DNA from 2 places in the Pseudomonas sp. NPDC079086 genome. Region 2 is predicted to be linked to the other one. Evidence: predicted binding sites of a transcription regulator. Region 2 holds the regulator's gene; the other holds the start of a gene.
What was found. Region 2 encodes LexA, which represses DNA repair genes until DNA is damaged. Its sites were predicted from a motif close to CTGTNTNNNNANACAG; they were not measured.
Positions count from the first base shown of each region.

Region 1: the regulator LexA is predicted to act here: its motif matches at 3,533-3,548, upstream of recN (DNA repair protein RecN).

Region 1 covers NZ_JBITTY010000006.1:88,584-95,081, forward strand. The annotation lists gene dnaJ (molecular chaperone DnaJ) at 1-704, opposite strand, end outside; gene dnaK (molecular chaperone DnaK) at 831-2,747, opposite strand; gene grpE (nucleotide exchange factor GrpE) at 2,848-3,417, opposite strand; gene recN (DNA repair protein RecN) at 3,573-5,246, shown strand; gene fur (ferric iron uptake transcriptional regulator) at 5,309-5,713, opposite strand; gene ACIGEK_RS21315 (outer membrane protein assembly factor BamE) at 5,811-6,329, shown strand; gene ACIGEK_RS21320 (RnfH family protein) at 6,403-6,498, opposite strand, start outside.
Region 2 covers NZ_JBITTY010000003.1:238,378-244,875, reverse strand. The annotation lists gene topA (type I DNA topoisomerase) at 1-1,766, shown strand, start outside; gene ACIGEK_RS15895 (DUF6586 family protein) at 1,838-2,356, shown strand; gene ACIGEK_RS15890 (hypothetical protein) at 2,435-2,668, shown strand; gene sulA (SOS-induced cell division inhibitor SulA) at 2,780-3,256, opposite strand; gene lexA (transcriptional repressor LexA) at 3,267-3,878, opposite strand; gene ACIGEK_RS15875 (TetR/AcrR family transcriptional regulator) at 4,150-4,857, shown strand; gene ACIGEK_RS15870 (L,D-transpeptidase family protein) at 4,905-5,429, shown strand; gene nagZ (beta-N-acetylhexosaminidase) at 5,451-6,449, shown strand; gene ACIGEK_RS15860 (S-methyl-5'-thioinosine phosphorylase) at 6,460-6,498, shown strand, end outside.

The DNA.
Region 1 (6,498 bases), on a different contig from region 2:
TCGCCTTCGCCAGAGAGACGAATGCGGTCACCGGTATCGACGCCAGCCGGGACTTTCACCGACAGAGTCTTGTGTTCTTCTACCCGGCCATGACCGTGGCAGGAGCCGCAAGGGTCGGTGATCATCTTGCCGCTGCCGTGGCAACGCGGACAGGTCTGCTGCACCGAAAAGAAGCCCTGTTGCATGCGCACCTGACCAATACCGCCACAGGTGGTACAGGTCACCGGCGTGGTGCCCTTCTTCGCGCCCGAACCATCGCAAGGTTTGCAATTGACCAGGGTCGGTACGCGAATGGTCACCGTAGTGCCACGCACTGCCTCTTCCAGATCCAGTTCCAGGGTGTAGCGCAGGTCACTGCCGCGCTGTGCACCACCGCGCTGGCCACCACGGCCGCCACCACCGAAGAAATCGCTGAATACATCGCCGAAGATATCGGAGAAGTTCGCCCCGCCCGGGCCGCCACCGCCGCCCATCTGCGGATCGACACCGGCATGCCCGTACTGATCGTAAGCCGAGCGCTTGCCCGCATCAGAGAGCACTTCGTAAGCCTCGTTGGCTTCCTTGAACTTCTCTTCCGAGGCCTTATCGTCAGGGTTACGGTCCGGGTGGTACTTCATGGCCAGACGGCGGTAGGCTTTTTTCAGCTCCGCTTCGCTGGCACCGCGCTCGACACCGAGCACTTCGTAAAAATCGCGTTTAGCCATAAGTCTTCAACACCTTTAAATCGTCTACTCCAGACACGCCAACGCGGGAGCAAGCTCCCGCGCGGCGGATCATGCCGGGCGCGACTCGCGTCGCGCCCGGCCAGAGCGGCATAAGCTTGCGCCTATTTACTTGTTGTCTTTGACCTCTTCGAACTCAGCGTCGACCACGTCGTCGCCTGCGTCCTTGGCTTGCTCAGCATCCGGGGCTTGCGCACCTGGCTGCGGCTGCTCGGCATACATCTTCTGCGCAAGTGGTGCGGTCACTTCGGACAGCGCGGTCATCTTGGCATCGATTTCAGCCTTGTCGTCGCCCTTCACTGCTACTTCCAGCGCGCTCAACGCAGCTTCAATAGCAGTCTTCTCGTCAGCGGTAGCCTTGTCACCAGCTTCGGTGATCATCTTACGGGTGGCGTGCACCAGCTGATCCCCTTGGTTGCGTGCGGTCGCCAGCTCTTCGAACTTGCGATCTTCCTCGGCGTTGACTTCGGCGTCACGGACCATCTGCTGAATTTCTTCTTCAGACAGACCAGAGTTGGCCTTGATCACGATGGACTGAGTCTTGCCAGTGGCTTTGTCTTTCGCGCCAACATGCAGAATGCCGTTAGCGTCGATATCAAAAGTCACTTCGATCTGCGGCACGCCACGCGGCGCTGGCGGAATCTCAGCCAGGTCGAATTTACCCAGCGACTTGTTACCGCTGGCTTGCTTACGCTCGCCCTGCAGTACGTGAATAGTCACGGCGCCTTGGTTATCGTCGGCAGTCGAGAACACTTGCGATTTTTTGGTTGGAATCGTGGTGTTCTTTTCGATCAACGCAGTCATCACGCCGCCCATGGTTTCGATACCGAGGGTCAGCGGGCTAACGTCGAGCAGCAGCACGTCTTTCACATCACCCGACAGTACCGCGCCCTGGATGGCAGCGCCCATGGCCACAGCTTCGTCCGGGTTAACGTCTTTACGGGCTTCTTTACCGAAGAACTCAGTGACCAGCTTCTGCACCAACGGCATACGGGTCTGGCCACCGACCAGGATCACGTCGTTGATCGCGCCAACGTCGATACCGGAGTCTTTCAGCGCAATACGGCAAGGTTCAATGGTGCGCTGAACCAGGTCTTCTACCAGCGCTTCGAGCTTGGCGCGGGAGACTTTTACGTTCAAATGCTTAGGACCGCTGGCGTCTGCAGTGATGTACGGCAGGTTGACGTCGGTCGAATTGCTCGAAGACAGTTCGATTTTGGCTTTTTCAGCGGCTTCTTTCAGGCGCTGCATGGCCAGCGGATCACCCTTGAGGTTCATGCCGCTTTCTTTCTTGAATTCGTCAACGAGGTAGTCGATCAAACGAATATCGAAGTCTTCACCACCGAGGAAGGTGTCACCGTTGGTGGCCAACACCTCGAACTGGTGCTCACCATCAACTTCGGCGATTTCGATTACGGAAACGTCGAAGGTGCCGCCACCCAAGTCATAAACGATAACAGTGTGGTCACCCTTGGCCTTGTCCATGCCGTAAGCCAGAGCAGCTGCGGTCGGCTCGTTGATGATGCGCTTGACGTCCAGACCGGCAATACGGCCGGCGTCTTTAGTGGCCTGACGCTGGCTGTCGTTGAAATAGGCCGGCACGGTAATCACCGCTTCGGTCACCGCCTCACCGAGGTAGTCCTCAGCGGTTTTCTTCATTTTCTTCAGAATTTCAGCCGAGATTTGTGGCGGCGACATTTTCTGGCCGTTCACTTCAACCCAAGCATCACCGTTATCTGCCTTGGAAATCTTGTAAGGCACCATCTGGATGTCTTTCTGCACGACTTCTTCGTCAAAACGACGACCAATCAGACGCTTCACCGCATACAGGGTGTTGTGCGGATTGGTCACTGCCTGACGCTTGGCCGACTGGCCAACCAGGATTTCACCGTCGTTGGCATACGCGATGATCGACGGCGTAGTACGCGCGCCTTCAGCGTTTTCGATAACTTTGGCGACACCGTTTTCCAGAACCGAGACGCACGAGTTGGTGGTCCCCAGGTCGATACCAATAATTTTGCCCATCTTTTACTCTCCCGAAACTTTGATAATCCCGCCGCTGATCGTTGTCAGCGGCGGTAGCACTAAAACGCTTGACTGTTTAATGGGGGCAGCTCGGCGAATTTCAAGCCTGCTCATCAATCGATGGCGGCACTTCTACCGGCGCCTTGCTGACCACCACCATGGCAGGGCGCAGCAGACGACCATTGAGCATGTAGCCCTTCTGGAACACCTTGAGCACGCTGTTAGGCTCAACGCTGGTGCTTTCCTGCATCGCCATCGCCTGATGGTGCTCAGCGTTGAACGGCGCGCCATGCGGATCAATCGCTTCCAGCTGGTGGCGTTTGAGGGTGTCGCCGAACAGCTTGAGCGTCAGTTCCATGCCTTCACGTACGGACTTGATCGCCTCATCATCAGGATTCGACAGTTCAAGGCCACGCTCCAGGCTATCCACCACCGGCAACAGATCGTTGGCGAACTTCTCCAGAGCGAACTTGTGCGCTTTCTCCACATCCTGCTCAGCGCGGCGGCGCACGTTCTGCAGATCGGCAGCCATGCGCAGCGACTGATCCTGCGCAGTGGCCAGTTGTTCTTCCAGCGCTTGCACGCGGGCAACCAGGTCATCACCCGCAGCCGCTTCGGCAGCTGTTTGTACATCGGGGTTCTGCGTATCCAGGGTCTGTTCGTCAGCCATGCGTCTCTCCTCTTAAAATCCGACGCGAGCCTTAACTCACGTGCCTGACCGCTATATGGGGTCAAAAAATGTGGTTTCAAGGACAGCAGACGGATTGTCAGCCCACAAAAAAACACTGTATAAATAAACAGACATGAACCTGGGAGGCCCTCGCCATGCTGGTGCACCTGTCCGTACACAACTACGCCATCGTTGAACACCTTGATCTAGAGCTGGACGCCGGCATGAGCGTAATCAGCGGCGAAACCGGCGCCGGCAAGTCGATCATGCTCGACGCCCTCGGCCTGACCCTAGGTGATCGCGCCGACAGTGGCGTGGTGCGTCCCGGCGCGGACAAGGCGGACATACTCGCCAGCTTCGACCTGCACGACATCCCCGAAGCCCGCGCCTGGCTGGCCGAGCGTGATCTGGACAATGACGGCCCGTGCATCCTCCGTCGCGTGATCACCGCAGAGGGCCGCTCGCGTGGCTATATCAACGGCGCGCCTAGCCCACAAGGTGACCTCAAGGCCCTCGGCGAACTGCTGATCGATATCCACAGCCAGCATGAACATCAGTCCCTGCTCAAGCCCGAAACCCACCGCCGCCTGCTCGACGAATACGCCGGTAGCCAGGAACTGGCGCGCCAGGTGCAGCTCGCCGCGCAGCGCTGGAAACAGACCAAGAGCGAGCTGGAGCGGGTTTCCAGCATCGGCGACGAACAGCGCGCACGCCATCAACTGCTTAGTTACCAGCTGGAAGAACTCGACAACCTGGCCTTGGGCGAGAACGAGCTGGACAACCTGGAACAGGAACACAAGAACCTGACCAACGCTGAAAGCTTGCTCAGTGCCTGCCGACTGGTGATTGAGCAGTGCAGCGAGAATGACGCCGGCAACGTGCTGTCCGCCCTGACCAACAGCCTCAATCGCCTCGGCGCCTTTCAAGGCCAGCCTGGCGCACTGAGCGAAGCCACCAACTTGCTGGCCAGCGCACAGATCCAGGTAGAAGAAGCCGTCGGCGAACTGAACCGCTTTCTCGACCACTTCGACGCCGACCCTGAACGCCTGCGGCAGATGGAAGAACGTCTGGATGCGATCTACACCCTGGCGCGCAAGCACCGCATCCAGCCAACCGAGCTGGGCGCCATGCAGCAACAGTTGTTCGAAGAACTGGAAAGCCTCAACGCCGACGACCAGGCCGCCGAACGTCTGAATGATGAACTGGCCGCTTTCGAACGGCATTACCAGGAAAAAGCAGCGGAACTCAGCACTCTGCGCAATAACGCTGCCGACCAACTGGCCACTGCTGTCGAGCAGGAAATGCAGACGCTGGGCATGCCCGGCGGGCGTTTCAACATCAAGCTCAGCGCCAACAGCAATAGTGAGCCACACCCCAACGGCCTGGAACAGCTGGAATTTCTGGTCAGCGCCAACCCTGGCCAACCGCTGAAAGCCCTGGCTAAGGTCGCCTCGGGTGGCGAACTGTCGCGCATCAGCCTGGCGATTCAGGTGATCACCGCGCAAACCTCGCGGGTGCCAACCCTGGTATTCGATGAAGTCGACGTCGGCATCGGCGGTCCTACCGCCGAAGTGGTCGGCCAGCTACTGCGCCGCTTGGGCGAACGCGGCCAGGTGCTCACCGTCACTCACCTGCCGCAAGTTGCCGCGCAAGGGCATCAGCACCTGTTCGTGCACAAGGTGCGTGAAAGCGATGCTACCCGCACCGCAGTGAGCAAACTGAGCCCTGTGCAGCGGGTCGAGGAAATCGCCCGCATGCTCGGCGGCGTAGATCTCACCGAGGAATCACTGGCCCATGCCCGGCAGATGGTCGGCAGCGCCCAAGCCTGATTACACAGATCCTAAAAAGCACAAAGGCGACCCTAGGGTCGCCTTTGTCATGCCAGCATCAATCAGGTCTTCTTGCGCACGTACAGCACAAGATTGTGATCAACCAGCTCAAAACCGTGCTCTTTGACGATTTCTTTCTGACGCTTTTCGATCTCGGCATCGAAGAACTCGATCACCTCACCGGAGTCGACACAGACCATATGGTCGTGATGGCCGCTGTCCGCCAATTCGAAGACTGCATGACCGCCATCGAAATTGTGGCGAACCACCAGACCTGCTGCTTCAAACTGGGTCAGTACGCGGTACACCGTTGCCAGACCTACGTCGTCACCCGCCTCCATCAATGCCTTGTAGACATCTTCAGCACTCATGTGACGCTGACCGGCAGAGTCGAGCATTTGCAGTATCTTGACCCGTGGCAGGGTCACTTTCAGGCCAGCCTTGCGTAGTTCGCTATTTTCAACCATGGTCTGCTTTCTCACGGAAGCGGCTTCGCAGCTTCCTTTAATGCGGGTATGATCCGGGGTTATATTGCCCAGCCAAGATAGTGGAAGTCGCCCACCGATGCAAAAAACCAAACTGCTGCTGACCAGCCTCACCCTTACGGGGCTACTCGCACTCGCCGGTTGTTCATTCCCCGGGGTTTATAAAATCGACATCCAACAGGGCAATGTCGTCACGCAGGACATGATAGACCAGTTGCGGCCGGGAATGACCCGCAAGCAAGTGCGGTTTATCATGGGCAACCCGTTGCTTACTGACACCTTCCACGCCAATCGCTGGGATTATCTGTACAGCATTCAGCCGGGTGGCGGTCAGCGCCTCCAAGAGCGCGTCAGCGTGAACTTCGGCGCTGACGACCAACTGGTCGGCCTGTCTGGCGACTTCATGCCGGGCGTCAGCCGCGACCAGGCCATACTGGGCGAAGACAGCGGCGTTACCACGCCACAAGCCACACAGCGCCCTCAGGTAGAAGAGAAACCCGCTCCAGGCTCACTGCTTGAACAGATTCAACGCGAAGTGGACGACGTGAAAGTCGTACCAGTGCCGACTCCAGAACCTCTGGAAAGCACACCACAGTAATATTTGCTGATAAAAAAGCCCGGACATGTCCGGGCTTTTTTTATACCTGCATCCCTGCTGGCATACTCAGCCGCTACTGCGCAGCATCCTCCGCTTTGGCTTGCGCCGCTTTAGCAGCGCGCTGCTTGCGCACTTCTTTCGGGTCGGCAATCAGCGGCCGGTAGATTTC
Region 2 (6,498 bases):
CCAGTAGCAAACCTTCCGCGCCGTTTATTACCTCCACGCTGCAGCAGGCAGCGAGTAATCGCCTGGGCTTTGGGGTGAAGAAGACCATGATGATGGCCCAGCGTCTGTATGAAGCTGGTTACATCACCTATATGCGTACTGACTCGACCAACCTCTCGGCTGATGCCGTGAGCATGGTGCGTGACTTTATCGAAGGGGAGTTCGGCAAGAAGTACCTGCCAGCCAACCCGATTGCCTACAGCAGCAAAGAAGGCGCGCAGGAAGCGCACGAAGCGATCCGTCCTTCCGACGTCAATCTCAAACCAACTCAACTGTCGGGCATGGAGCGCGACGCTGAGCGGTTGTATGAGTTGATCTGGCGTCAGTTCGTCGCCTGCCAGATGCCGCCGGCTGAGTACCTGTCGACTACTGTGACCGTCACCGCTGCTCAGTTCGAGCTGCGTGCCAAGGGTCGTATTCTCAAGTTCGACGGTTATACCCGTGCGCTGCCGCAGCTGAGTAAGCCGGGCGATGACGATGTGCTGCCGGAAATGAATCAGGGTGAAGTGCTCAAACTGGTCAAGCTCGACCCCAGCCAGCACTTCACCAAGCCGCCTGCTCGCTACTCGGAAGCCAGCTTGGTTAAAGAGATGGAGAAGCGCGGTATTGGTCGTCCGTCGACCTATGCAGCGATTATCGGCACCATCCAGGATCGTGGTTATGTGGCGCTACACAACCGTCGTTTCTACTCCGAAAAGATGGGCGATATCGTTACTGAGCGTCTCTCCGAGAGCTTCTCTAATTTGATGGACTACGGCTTTACCGCCGGCATGGAAGAGAATCTGGACGATGTGGCGCAGGGCGAGCGCGAGTGGAAGCATGTGCTTGATGAGTTCTACGGCGACTTCAAGAAGAAGCTTGAAGTGGCAGGCGACAGCGATGGTGGTATGCGCGCCAATACGCCAACGCTCACGGATATCGCTTGTCGCGATTGCGCTCGGCCGATGACTATTCGCACGGCCTCGACAGGTGTATTCCTTGGCTGCTCAGGTTATGCATTGCCACCGAAAGAGCGCTGCAAGGCGACGGTCAATCTGGTTCCGGGCGATGAAATTGCTGCAGATGACGAGGGTGAGTCGGAATCGCGTGTGCTGCTTGGCAAGCATCGCTGCCCAATCTGTTCGACCGCGATGGATGCCTACCTGCTTGATGAGACCCGCAAGCTGCATATTTGCGGTAATAACCCGGATTGCAGCGGTTATGAAGTGGAGCAGGGCCAGTACCGCATCAAGGGCTACGAAGGCCCGAGCTTGGACTGCGATAAGTGCGGCAGCCAGATGCAGCTGAAAACCGGCCGTTTCGGCAAGTTCTTTGGTTGCACCAACAGCGAGTGCAAGAACACCCGCAAACTGCTGAAAAGCGGCGAAGCGGCGCCGCCGAAAATGGACCCGGTGAAAATGCCGGAGCTCAAGTGCGAGAAGGTCAACGACACCTATATCCTGCGCGATGGCGCTTCGGGTCTGTTCCTGGCTGCCAGTCAGTTCCCGAAAAACCGCGAAACCCGCGCACCGCTGGTGTTGGAACTGATCCCGCATCGCGACGAGATCGATCCCAAGTACCACTTCCTCTGCGACGCACCGAAGAAAGACCCGCAAGGCCGCGCTGCGGTGATCCGTTACAGCCGCAAAACCAAAGAGCAATATGTGCAGACCGAGGTCGATGGCAAACCGACGGGCTGGCGTGCGTTCTTTGATGGCGGTAAGTGGAAAGTCGAAGACAAGAGCTGATTTAGCACAACGCGCGCCTGTCGCTGGCCGGCGCGCGTATGCTTATCCAATCCGTTATGGAGGGTGCCGCAATGGCCAATGAACTCTATACCCGTACCAATCAGAAAATTTTCTATGCCGGTCTGGCGCTGGAGTCCTGGCGTAAAGCCGAGCAGGGTCAGAGCATGAATGCCCTGGCCTTGATCCAGGCTGAGCGTGAGGCTGCGTTGTTTCATCTGTACGGTGCCTTGCTGGGCCTGTGCCATGAGATTGCTGGCTATTACCGTTTGCCGGACAGTGCTGCTCCGCGGGCCGAACGCTTTCTCACCGAGGAAGTGTTGCAGGCGGCGCCAAGCCAGGAACTGGGTGAGCTGGTCGAGCTGGCACAGTCCGCTGGCAGCTGGGTTGCTCAGCTGCTCAAGGCCTATGCCGAGTTATTTCAACCGCCACAGGCTGGAAAGAAAGCCAAAGTCGATCCTGCTACGCCGTTGATCACCGCAGTCAGTCTGGATGACGAAGTCGCACCCTTGGCGCAGGACACTCTTGAGGCCTGGCGTCAGCAGTTGAAGGCTCTGGCGCAGCGTTTTCGGCAAACCTTGAGCGAGTGGTAAGAGGCTGATTGGACCGGCGGACTAGGGCGAGCGCGGGCCGGCTGTTACACTGTCAGCCTATTGTGGAGAGCTAAGCCAATGCCAACATCATTCCTGGAAATTGTTGAATTGCCCGACGGGCGCATTGCCCTGCGTCGTGCTGAGGATGAAGAGTCACTGGTGGTGCTGGATTTCTCTGCCGATGCTAAAGCCTTTCTGCAGGGGCAGCACGTCGAGGTGGCCAAGGCCATGCTCAATGTCGGTGTTCAGATGGCGGGGCGTTTGGCTGAAAATAATTTCCAGCAGGAAGAGGGGCCGCGGGTTCTGCATTGATTGCAGAATACTTTCGGGCCCTGAGTTAGAGCGTTCTGCTCGGGTTCGCTGTTTCTTGCACCAGATTTCTAATGGCTGACACGCACACTCCTTGTGCGCGATCTCTGGCCGCTATCCCAGGCTGATATTCAGACTTTGCGCTTTGCCCTGGCGGGCCGCTTGCTCAAGCTGTTGCCGCGCTTCGCGTTCCAGTGGGTGCAGCCAGCTGACTACGGTATGGCTACGCCCCAGCTCCAAAGCCTGTTGCGCCAACTCCAGCGCGCTTTGTGCGCCGCGTGGGTGCAGCAGCAGGATGCGTTCGCGATTTAGGCCTGCCTCGCGTAGCCAGGTCTGGGTCAGGCTCGATGGCGGGGCGATAAGGGTCAGCCAGCGCTCGTCGTGATTTTCGCTAAGCTCACGCAGAATCGGCGCTAGAAGGTTCAGGCAGTGCCCGGCTGCACCACGCAGCGACAGTTCACTGAAAGCCTCTGTTTCATCATCCAGCCAGGGTAGCTCAGCGCTATCGGCAAGTAATGGCGTCACGGTCGATGCCAGAAACGCATCGAACAAAGGCAATTGTGTACGGTTCAGTGATTGCGGGAACTGCATAAATCCTCCACTAGCGGCGGATAACGCCGACGCTCAAGCCTTCAATAATCAGGTCCTGTTCTTCCAGGTTTACTTCGATCGGTGCGAACTCCGGGTTTTCTGCAATCAGCCAGACCTTATTGCCTTCGCGTTTGAAGCGTTTGACGGTCACTTCATCGTCGAGGCGCGCCACCACTACTTGGCCATTTCGTGCTTCGCGGGTGGTGTGAACGGCCAGCAGGTCGCCATCGAAGATGCCGATGTCTTTCATACTCATGCCGCGTACGCGCAGCAGATAGTCGGCCTTGGGGTGGAAGAAGTCTGGATTGATCTTGCAGGACTCTTCGACATGTTGCTGCGCCAGAATCGGCGCGCCTGCGGCAACGCGACCAATAACCGGCAGGCCTTCGTCTTCCTCAGCGTTGGGTTCGAAGCCTGGAATGCGAATGCCGCGCGAAGCCCCCGGGGTCATTTCGATGGCACCCTTACGGGCCAGGGCTTTGAGGTGCTCTTCCGCTGCGTTGGGGGATTTGAAACCCAGTTTCAAGGCGATTTCCGCTCGGGTAGGCGGGTAGCCGTTGTCTTCAAGGCACTGCTTGATGAAGGCGAGAATTTCAGCTTGGCGCGGCGTCAGTTTTAGCATGGTCGGCTCTGTTTTTTTGTACAGTGACTGGGATTATATACAGTGATCAGCGGTTGGCAATCCTTGTGTTCTGATCTCTACTCAATTGACCTTCATCCCGTCTGTTGCAGCCACTGTTACTCGGGTCGCGTGCGGGGCGTCTAGCTAGGGTGAGCCTGTACCTTTAGTGGATGGCTGTGACCGCCCGGCCACAAGATGGTTTGCCCGACTTGACAAGGCGGGCGGCTGAAACGTATGTTTCAAACAAGTGTTTGTTCAGATGAAAAGAGTCATGGCCCAGTCGGAAACCGTTGAACGCATTCTCGATGCGGCAGAGCAGCTTTTTGCGGAGAAAGGTTTCGCAGAAACCTCTCTGCGCTTGATCACCAGCAAGGCAGGGGTGAACCTGGCTGCCGTGAATTACCACTTCGGCTCGAAGAAAGCCCTGATTCAGGCGGTGTTCTCACGCTTTCTCGGGCCTTTCTGCGTAAGTCTGGAGCGTGAGCTGGATCGCCGCCAGGCCAAGCCGGAAACCAAGGTCAGCTTGGAAGAGTTGCTTGAATTACTGGTGGAGCAGGCGCTGGCAGTAAAGCCGCGCAGTGGTAACGATCTTTCAATCTTTATGCGTCTGCTGGGTCTGGCCTTTAGCCAGAGCCAGGGTCACCTGCGTAAGTACCTCGAAGAGGTGTACGGCAAGGTGTTCCGTCGTTATATGCAGCTGGTGCATGAAGCTGCTCCGCGCATTCCGCCGTTGGAGCTGTTCTGGCGCGTACACTTTATGCTCGGCGCGGCAGCGTTCAGCATGTCCGGAATCAAGGCCCTGCGGGCCATGTCGGAAACCGACTTCGGCGTTAACACTTCGATTGAGCAGGTGATGCGCCTGATGGTGCCGTTCCTGGCCGCCGGTATGCGTTCGGAAACCGGCTTGACCGATGAGGCCCTGGCCAGCGCTCAACTCAAACCGCGTACCAAGCCCTCCGCTGCCCCCAGCAAAGTTTGACCTCGGCGGGTGGGCTTGGTGGATGCTATCCGCTAAGCTAGCCGCCCATGGTTGCTCTCGATTTTCTGCATATTTCCCTCGCTGATCAGTGCCTGTATGGCTTTGCCAGCGGACAGCTGCAACTGCGCCTGAGCGTTTCCACCGCGCTCAATGGCGCTGGTGAACGTAATGGTTCGGGCTGCACGCCGCGTGGCTTGCACAGGGTGCGGGCGAAGATTGGCGATGGTTTGCCAAATGCCGCCGTACTGCGTGGGCGGCGCTGGACGGGCGAGGTCTGGTCGCCCGAGTTGCATGCGCAATTTCCCGGGCGTGACTGGATTCTCACGCGCATTCTCTGGCTGAGTGGCTGTGAGCCAGGGCGCAACCGTCTGGGTACTGTCGATACCTTTCGCCGCTATATCTACATACACGGTACGCCGGACAGCGAACCCATGGGCGTGGCGCTGTCGCATGGCTGCGTACGTGTGCGCAACAGCGATTTGCTGGAACTCTTTGCGCGTGTCCCGGTTCAATGTGCGGTACAGATTGACGAGGCTAGCTGCCCTGAGTGGGCGTCTGTACCTCTTAATTAAGGAAGAGTTGTGAGTTCACCCATGCAAGGTTCATTGATGCTGGATATCGCCGGCACCTGGCTGACGGCGGAGGATCGGCAGCTTCTGCGCCAGCCGCAGGTGGCTGGGTTGATTCTGTTCGCACGCAATATCGAAGATCCGCGTCAGGTGCGCGAGCTGTCTGCGGCCATTCGCGCGGTGCGCCCGGATTTGCTGCTGGCAGTTGATCAGGAAGGCGGCCGGGTGCAGCGTCTGCGCCAGGGCTTTGTGCGCTTGCCGGCGATGCGCGCGCTGGCTGATAACGCTAATGCCGAGCATCTGGCTGAGCAGTGTGGCTGGGTCATGGCCACCGAAGTGCTGGCTGCAGGGTTGGACCTGAGTTTTGCCCCGGTGCTGGATCTGGATCATCAGCGCAGTGCGGTGGTTGGTAGTCGCTCTTTTGAAGGTGATGCGCTGTGCGCGACCTTGTTGGCCGGGGCGTTTATCCGGGGTATGAATGCCGCCGGTATGGCTGCCACCGGTAAGCATTTCCCTGGCCACGGCTGGGCCGAGGCGGATTCCCATGTGGCCATCCCGGTCGATGAGCGCAGTCTGGAGCAGATTCGTGAAATCGATTTGCAGCCTTTCGCGCAGTTGAGTCGTCAACTGGCAGCGGTGATGCCTGCCCATGTGATCTACCCTCAGGTAGACAGTCAGCCAGCGGGTTTTTCCCGGCGTTGGCTGCAGGATATTCTGCGTGGCGAGTTGGCCTTTGATGGGGTGATTTTCAGCGACGATTTGTCCATGGCTGGCGCCCATGTGGTCGGTGATGCGGCCTGCCGTATCGAGGCCGCGCTGGCGGCGGGTTGTGACATGGGCCTGGTGTGTAATGATCGGGCAGCGGCTGAGCTGGCCTTGAGTGCTTTGCAGCGTCTCAAGGTGGAGCCGCCGCAAGGTCTGGCAAGGATGCGCCGGCAGGCCTTCCCGGGCATTGAGTATCGGCAGAGTCCGCGTTGGCTGGCAGCAGTTGGTAGCCTGCGCGATGCGCAATTAATCGACTGAGGAGTAATGGATGACGGTTTACGCGATTATCGGTGGTACCGGTCTGACC